2 regions of the Paenibacillus sp. FSL R5-0473 genome follow, and region 2 is predicted to be linked to the other one. Evidence: predicted binding sites of a transcription regulator. Region 2 holds the regulator's gene; the other holds the start of a gene.
The links. The regulator LexA, encoded in region 2, represses DNA repair genes until DNA is damaged. The targets are predictions, from matches to a motif close to CGAACATATGTTCG.
Positions count from the first base shown of each region.

Region 1: the regulator LexA is predicted to act here: its motif matches at 2,335-2,348, upstream of addB (helicase-exonuclease AddAB subunit AddB).

Region 1 is NZ_JBBORL010000001.1:1,082,399-1,086,841, reverse strand. It holds gene addB (helicase-exonuclease AddAB subunit AddB) at 1-2,270, opposite strand, end outside; gene MKY28_RS04680 (class I SAM-dependent rRNA methyltransferase) at 2,470-3,846, opposite strand; gene MKY28_RS04675 (Na/Pi cotransporter family protein) at 4,181-4,443, shown strand, end outside.
Region 2 is NZ_JBBORL010000001.1:1,918,655-1,923,097, forward strand. It holds gene MKY28_RS08405 (aldehyde dehydrogenase) at 1,060-2,361, shown strand; gene lexA (transcriptional repressor LexA) at 2,467-3,093, opposite strand; gene MKY28_RS08415 (LysM peptidoglycan-binding domain-containing protein) at 3,390-3,767, shown strand; gene MKY28_RS08420 (DUF896 domain-containing protein) at 3,863-4,072, shown strand; gene MKY28_RS08425 (hypothetical protein) at 4,198-4,443, shown strand, end outside.

The sequences.
Region 1 (4,443 bases), 840 kb from region 2:
CTTGTCTCTCTAGATACATGCCAATTGTAGACCGCCCACCACATTTCAGGGATGTCTTCTCCGCGGCGCCATTTGCGCAATTGTCCAATGAGCGTAGACAGACTCTGACCTGGATGGGTGACATAGGACCAATGCGCTTCTTCCGAGTTCGCAACCGGTGGTTGAGCGAGCAATGGCTGTTCTTGTAGACCAAACATCTTCCGTACATGGCGGACAATCTCGGAAGGAAGCAGTGTTTTCCCCTCATCATCAGCAACCGGGTAACTCAGCCACAACTGGCTGCTTGCCGCTGTAAGTGCCGTATAGATCAGGAAACGTTCATCCAGCATCTGCCTTGTTGCACCTGGTCCAAGCGCCACGCCTCTTTCCGTCAGTAACGCTCTCTCCAGTTCCGTTAATACGCCATCATCCTGAGGTACAGCGGGTAATTCACCATCAACGGCGCCAAGGATAAATACGTATTTGATGTCCTGAAGGCGTGTACGGTCCATAGAACCCATCAAAACCTGATCAAGTGCTGGTGGTACCAGACCCAGCTTCAGTTCCGTCAATCCGGTCTCAATCATCCCGGAAAACAGCGTGATATCCAGCCGTTCATTCCCCATCATATCGACCATCTGATCCAATAAATCCAGCACAGCTCCCCACATCTGCCGATGTTCTCTCGACCGTTCGGGGTCACCTTGTGCCTTAGCTTCAGCAGACATATTCTCCAGCTTCCATGCGATCTCAGCATCTTCCAGCAGTCTGTATAGTGCCTCACACTGGGCTTTGGCTGTCTTTGCCTTTTTCATTCGCTTCTCAAAAACACCCAAGGAATCTGTAATGACCGTTCGGCAGCTCTCCATTAAAGAAAGCATCTGGTCCCGTCCTCGACTACGGCCATCCTGACCGTTGTCTTCCAGCGACAGGCTTGGTACATACTTCCATGGTTTGCCGTCAGTCCAGCGATACCCGTGAATACCACAAGCCAGTACATAATTCTCAAGCTGGTCCATATCTTCACGAGTGATGGAACCATCACGCGGAAGCAGCAAATCCGTTTTGACACAGCGAAATACATCCTCGTAACGCCAGTGGCGCCGAACAATATCCAGTGCGGAACGGATAAACTCAGATAATGGATGATGAAGTTCATTTCTTCTCCGGTCCAGAAAGACGGGTACGTCATAATCCCTGAATAACGGTTCAACTATATCAGCGTAGGTATCCAACTGCCGGACAAGTACCGCCATGTCCCGATAACGCGCACCTTCGTTTTGTGCCAGGCGCCGCATCTCACGCAGTGCTCCCTCCATCTCAGCTCGTCGGTTCTCCGCTGCAACCAGTTGGATTCCGGAATCAAGGCCTTCACTTTTCCAACGAATTCGCCGGTCGAAACCAGCCTCCAGATGAGCAAGTCCCGGACGATCCTTGTATCTCGGTGGAATCTCCGAATCTAGCACGGTTATATCGCTCGTTACACCCAGTTCGTCAGCCATTCCTTTCAGGCGTGCATAGGCACTTGCCGTAGGATAAAACAGTTCCAGTTCTCCAGGCAGTGCGCCATGATCATAAGGACGATCCAATGTCAGGGCAATCGTCACGGAAGAGGACTGCAACATCAGCCTACCGATCACACTCATCTCCTGTGGTGTGAATCCCTGAAAACCATCAATCCAGATCTGGGCATCCTGCAGCAATGCACTTTCCGACAAACGATCTGTCAGCTCGGTCAACGTGTCTTCATCATCAATATATAAATTGGTCAGTTCCTGTTCATAGTCACGATATATCAGATTCAAGTCATGCAACTTGTCCTCCAGAATCGGCGAAGTGGATGAGCTATTCCCTCCAGACAGCCCGTCTTCCAGCATTGATGGATCAACTTCATAACGTTTAAATTCACTATATAAGTCATTTAATTCGCCTATAAAACCCAGCTGGCTGCCGGATGCACCAAACAGCTTCAATTCTTCCTTACGGCGCTGGATGACCTTGTAGAGCAGCATCTTTTTGCCTTCGGCTCCGATCGGAATACGAGCAGAACCACCTGCTTCTTGCATTACACGATAGGCTAAACGGCGAAAGCCGAGCACTTCTGCACGCATGGTACCTTTAATTGCTCCAGAAGACACCAATGCCTGCTCTGTTCGAAAAGAGCTCTGTTCGGGAACGAGCAAAATTAAAGGTGTACCTTGCGGTTCTTGTTGAAGCAGGGATGTAATTTCCCGGGTAATCAGCGAGCTTTTGCCGCTGCCTGCCCGGCCAATAACAAAACGAACGGACATGTCTAATCCTCCAAACCACACGTACAAGATTTTAATTCCCAGTATAACATATCTGACTTGGTTCGGAACATACGTTTGCCACTATCCGGTAAAACCGGAGATCATCTCCGTTAACACAGCAAAACAGCAAAAAGCCCGCAGCTATCACACTGTGGACTTTTGACTTGATCTATATTTGATTGGAACGAAAATCATACGATTAATTCTTTTTACTGCGCACTTCGAAAATAGCAAATTTCAGGTAATGTCCTTCATCCACGCCCAAAATTTGTGGGTGATCCTTACCGGCTGCTTTCCAGTCGATCAAACGAAGCACTTTGCCTGCATCTTCCGCTGCATCGGCAATCGTATCCAGGAAGAGGTCTGGACGCATGTGATACGAACAGCTGGCTGTTACCAAATATCCACCCTCATTGACCAGTTTCATTCCTTGCAGATTGATATCTTTATAACCGCGACATGCACCTTTAACTGCTGATTTCGTTTTGGCAAATGCAGGAGGATCAAGGATGACCACATCAAATGTTTTACCGCCAGCTGCAAGCGCTTTGGATGTATCCACTTTCTGTTCGCCTGCACGTGCACGTGCGGTACGTTCATCCAGCCCTTTCACTTGTTCACGCAAGTACTGGAATGCATCAGCAACTACGAACTCGACCCGGTCAGTGAAACCGTTCAGCTCCACATTTGTTCGTGCACTCTCAATGGCATGCTCCGAAATATCAAGACAAGTCACTTTTTTGGCTCCATACTTGCAAGCATTCAACGTAAAGCTACCCGTGTGTGAGAAACACTCCAGTACAGTGGCACCATCCCAATATGGGAATGTAACTACTTTACCACTTTTATTCACAGGCAAGAGCTGCTCTGTGCCATCCTGCTCGGTCGTTTGTAGTGTGATTCCACTCTTGTAGCCCCAACCCTTCATAAGCGGTTCGATGGCTGCACGATTCTCGCGTTGGTCGAAGAAGTAACCTGTCTTCTGCCCTTCCACGATATCCACTTTAATGAGTAGTCCATTCTCTGTAACCGTGACATGTCTTGGGCAATCTCCGTACAGTGGACCTTTGGTCTGCTCCAAACCTTCCAGTTCACGAATCGAGACATCACTGCGCTCGTATATACCTTCCGGCTGCATTACTTCAATGAGTGCCTGTACGATGGCTTCACGGCAACGATCCATGCCAAGTGTAAGCAACTGTACAACGAGAATGCTGCCGAATCGGTCAACGATTAATCCTGGCAGAAAATCAGCTTCGCCGTAAACGAGACGGTATGCCTCTCCATCCTGGATAAAACGTTCCCGGTGACGCAAGCAATCGCGGAAACGCGCTGCAAAAAACGCGGTGTCCATCTGTTCGGACTCCAGCGGTTGATACGCTACAACCCTTACAGTGATCTGAGATGCAGGATTGTAATAACCTGTCGCCAGATAGCGACCTTGATGATTCAATACATTGACCAGATCTCCCGGTTCCGGGTTTCCGTCAACAGAGGCAATTTCATTGTTAAATATCCATGGATGTGCATGTTCAAGCCGCTTTTTGCGACTGCGTTCGAGTGTAACTGATGGCAAGGTAGATCCACTTCTTTCATAGTTAGTTGAAAAGATAGGTTTGGTGCGGCGCGTAAATGACGTTCCGGGTTCGAATCGATCTTCCGATCGCTGTTGTCTCCAGATTTTTTTGATTCCCTTTCTTAAAGGGGAAAATCTGGAGACAAAGGCGCACGCTTCGCTTCTTCAGATTCGATTTCGTCCCCTCCACTACGCTTGCACGAATCACCGTATCTTTCGAATTGGGGTGGGGTAATTTAGGTCACTTCCCTCTGAATTCCTTTAGGCTTGTCATGGTTGTCTTTTCTTACTCATAGGATGAGTTAAGGAACCGGACGGAAGGAATGATATTACTATGTTTAGAGATGTGATATTGCCCCTACTCTATGGGCTTATTATCTTTTTTGGTGGCATGAAGCTGATGGAAACGGCCTTGCAGCGCATGGCTGGGCCCATGTTGGCGGGTTGGCTCAATCGCGCCACCTCTGCTCCATGGAAAGGCATGGCCTTCAGTGCAGGCGCAACAGCCCTGTTACAGAGCAGTACTGCGGTCACCGTACTCACCATTGGACTGGCTAATGCCAGATTAATTACCTATGGACGCACACTTGGCATCAT
Region 2 (4,443 bases):
GTCCTAAGGTAGGCCGCACACGAACTTCTGGGAACATCGATTTTTGGACTAATATTATGGGGCTTTCATGCGTAGCAGACTGATAGATAACGGATTGTGAGACATCCAGGTTGATTATGGCTGAACACAGAGAGCCGCGGCAACCCTGATTTGGACGATCAGGAAACACAGCGGACCAGTTAGGTACTAGATGGCTCTTATAATAGTAGTAGACGGTTTATTTGAAATTATTTAACTCTTTCTTTGAAGAGCCGATTTCAGGAGTAGTTGTGGGATTAGACTTTGTACGGTGTGAAATAAAGTTGATGTTAGAGGGTGAGTTCCGCTCGATTTCTTTAGCCGAAATTATCTCTGTTAATTAAAGGGATTGTATCGCTTATGAATTGCGAGCTTATAATTTATAATATTTGTATAAGTTTAATATTTTGTTTAGGAGATTTTTAATTTAACCAGCGCCATAATTTATTGCTTTTAATGTCAGAGTAGTAATGCAATCAAAATGAGTATTTGAAATGAGTTTCTTCATTATAATAAGAAAAAAAGGCGCCCACAAAATGCCCAAAAATGTCCCCTGAATTCTTCTTCACCAGCCCACATTTCTGTGTTTATTTGTAACCAAGGCTTACATTTGTATAACAAAACACGTTTGTTCGTCGATTTAGATAATCGCAAAACTCACTTTTCATAATGAAAGGGGAGTTTTTTATATATGGTAACTAAACCTCTCCATCTGATGAATTGTATCACTTCATGCTTGTTTTAGCGCAAAACGATTGTCATTTATCTAGTAACCCATTAAAGAGAAACTGAAATTAGAATTCTTTCTTACAGTGCATTAAACTGTCTGAAACAAAAGATTTAAATCAAACTTCCTTAGAAATTCTGATAGCCACGAAATAGAAAGGAATACTAACATTCACTCTTTTAAAATTCAAACCATCATTCAAATACATACAATATGGATGTTTCATTTGTATGTTGAAAGTTTCATATAGAAGAGGTATACTCTAATTAAATTTCGAACAATTTAATTTTAAATAATTAATTGGAGATGTTAATATGGATCAGGCAAAACAACTGGTGACAGATCAACGTACATTTTTTTATACAGGACAAACTAAAAATATTGAGTATCGGATTAATTCACTTCAACAGCTTAGAAAAGGAATTGAAAAGTATCAGCAACGGATTCAAGATGCACTTCGGGCAGATTTGAACAAATCAGAGGCGGAAGCTTACGGTTCCGAGATTCGCATTGTTCTGGGTGAACTGGATTTTGCATTAGAACACCTGCAGGAATGGGCTGTACCAAAACAAGTCCCAACCAATTCGGCTATGCCGGATGGGGTGAGCACCATTTACCCTGAACCATACGGAGTGGCTCTTATTATTGCACCTTGGAACTATCCTTTCCAACTGGCCTTTGGTCCACTGATTGGAGCAATTGCAGCCGGTAACTGTGCAGTTATCAAGCCTTCTGAATTAACACCAGCGGTATCTCGTCTGACATATGATCTGATTCAGGAGATCTTCCCTCAGGAGTATATCGCCGTTATGGAAGGGGAAGTTGAAGCCAGTACAGCATTGTTGAAAGAGAAGTTTGATTATATTTTCTTCACAGGAAGCACAGGTGTTGGTCGCATTGTTATGAAGGCAGCTGCGGAGCATTTGACTCCTGTAACCCTGGAGCTAGGGGGCAAGAGTCCTGCTATTGTCCATAACGATGCAGAACTGAAGCTGGTGGCCCAGCGTATTGTTCGTGGTAAGTTCCTGAATGCAGGCCAAACTTGCGTTGCTCCGGATTATTTGCTTGTACATGAACAAGTTCATGACGAATTGATCAATCTGATTGGCGCAGAGATCAAAGATAAATTTGGGGACGATGTGTTACAGAACGCTGATTTCCCGCATATTGTTAACTCGCGTAACTTTGATCGGTTGTCGAAATTCCTAACAGATGGCAAAACGCTGATTGGTGGACGTTCTGTACGAGAGCAGTTGCTCATTGAGCCGACTGTACTTGGAGATGTGAACTGGGAATCAGCTGTCATGCAAGAAGAGATCTTTGGTCCGATTCTTCCTGTATTTACGTACAGTGACCTGAATCCTATGCTAGATGAGATTGTTCGCCGGCCAAAACCATTGGCGCTATATCTCTTCACACAGGATGAGCAGCTGCAGGATCAGGTTCTGAATCAAGTATCCTTCGGTGGGGGATGTATTAATGACACACTTTCTCATATGACTTCACACTACCTCCCGTTTGGTGGTGTAGGAGAGAGCGGTATGGGCTCATATCACGGACAACAGAGCTTTGATGTGTTCTCGCATCACAAGAGTGTTCTGAAACGCAGTGAATAATTAGCCGCTAAAATAACATAAACATGAAAAAAAGAGGTTGTCCTGTTGATCAGGATAACCTCTTTCGTATTTCATTACATCTAGTTTTGTTACTCAAGTTAAATATTAATGAATATCTCGGAAAAGGCCAATGACTTTACCCAGAATACTAACATGTTTCAAACGTAAAGGTTCGAAGGTCGCATTCTCCGGTTGAAGGCGAATATGATCTTTCTCTTTATAGAACGTTTTCACTGTAGCTTCATCGTCTTCAGTCATTGCAACGACGATATCACCGTTATCAGCAGTTTGCTGTTGACGGACAATAACGTAATCTCCGTTAACGATTCCAGCTTCCACCATGCTATCTCCGACTACCGAAAGCATAAACACTTTCTGTTCGCCTACATAATGTGTAGGAAGAGGGAAGTAGTCTTCAATGTTCTCGGTTGCAGTGATTGGAACCCCGGCTGTAACCTTACCAACAACAGGAATACGTGCAACGCTATGAGCAAATTGATGAGAATGCTCAGATTCTTCTTGGCTCAAAAGCTCAATGGCTCTTGGCTTGGTAGGGTCGCGTCGGATCAAACCTTTTTTCTCCAAACGATCCAAATGTCCATGTACTGTTGAGCTGGAAGCCAGTCCAACCGCTTCACCAATTTCCCGTACGGAAGGAGGATACCCCTTCAACCGGACTTCATTTCGTATAAACTCCAGAATAGCCTGCTGCCTGCTGGATATCTTCGACATACCGTATCAACCCCATTTTAGTAACGTTTGGGAAAATTATAACATAGAACCTCCGTTCGTACAAACATAAGTTCTAAATAAAATAGCATTAAATCAGTGTTTTTTAGCTTATAGAACAGAAATTGTCCAAAAGTCAGAGCATAATACTGCAAATGTTTTGTAAAAGGACTTGAAATAAGATATTTCTCCTTCAAAAAAGAAGCGAACAATTGTTCTAAAAATCTATTGAACAAAACAAGTGTTCGTGTTATATTGATTCCAACAGATAGGAACAAACGTTTGGAGGCGGGTATTTAATGAGATATTCTACTTATCAAAGCATTTATGAACCAATGAATTCGGAACTGGTGAAGTCTAACATAGGGAACTACAAGAAGGTTTTAGCGCGTTTCAAGATTTCTTCATGGATGTTAAAGGTAGTCATTACCTCTATGATTATATTTATTGGATGCAGCACCGTTTTAACTGTATTTGCCGGCAATGAGAATGCTGTTCTGCCTGGAGGAAAGATAGCTGTTTCACAAGGGGAAACATTATGGAGTATTTCTTTGGAACATAAACCGACGAATATGGATACACGTATATATATAGAAGCAATTAAGAAAGTGAATCAACTTCATACAACTTCCATCCAAGTGGGACAAGTACTAGCTCTACCGCAATTTGCAGAATAAAATGCACATCAATGAGTGTTAGCGCGTGTCAACTTGACAAGCAGCCTTTATAATGGCAAAGTTAATATGACTTTGTATTTTTGGAGGGGACAAGCTTGGATATAGATAGTCTGGTAGCACGCATTAACGAATTGGCTCGTAAGCAAAAGTCCACTGGATTGTCGGAGGAAGAACTTGCTGAACGTGCCGAACTAAGAGAGATTTATTTGAGTAATATTCGCAGCAATTTCAGACAACAACTGGATACCATTGAGATTGTTGATGATGAGAATGACAAAGGCCACCAAGGCAAACTCAAACACTAACGAAACCTAATGATATCATTATGATATTTAGGTTTCTTCCTGTTATTTTGAGTGTGCAATTTATAGGGGGAAATGTTGGTTTACAGTTATGTAAGCCGATACAAAGACACATAAGGGGGATTCTCATGTCGCGTTCGTTCGAGAGAACGGTTAAGAAAAATTCCAAGCAGTTAAATCAGCAACGCAAAAAAAGTGGTCAACCAATCACGGGTACACCAGGTGAAGAAGTCTTTAAGGGACGCAGCTTGTTGTTCCCAATATTTTTGATCGGTCTCGCCTTTTTGTATCTGTTTATGAGCACATTCCTTGTGCAAGCTCCAATGACAACTTGGGACTGGGTGACCATGCTGCTTTACGTATTTTTGGCAGTC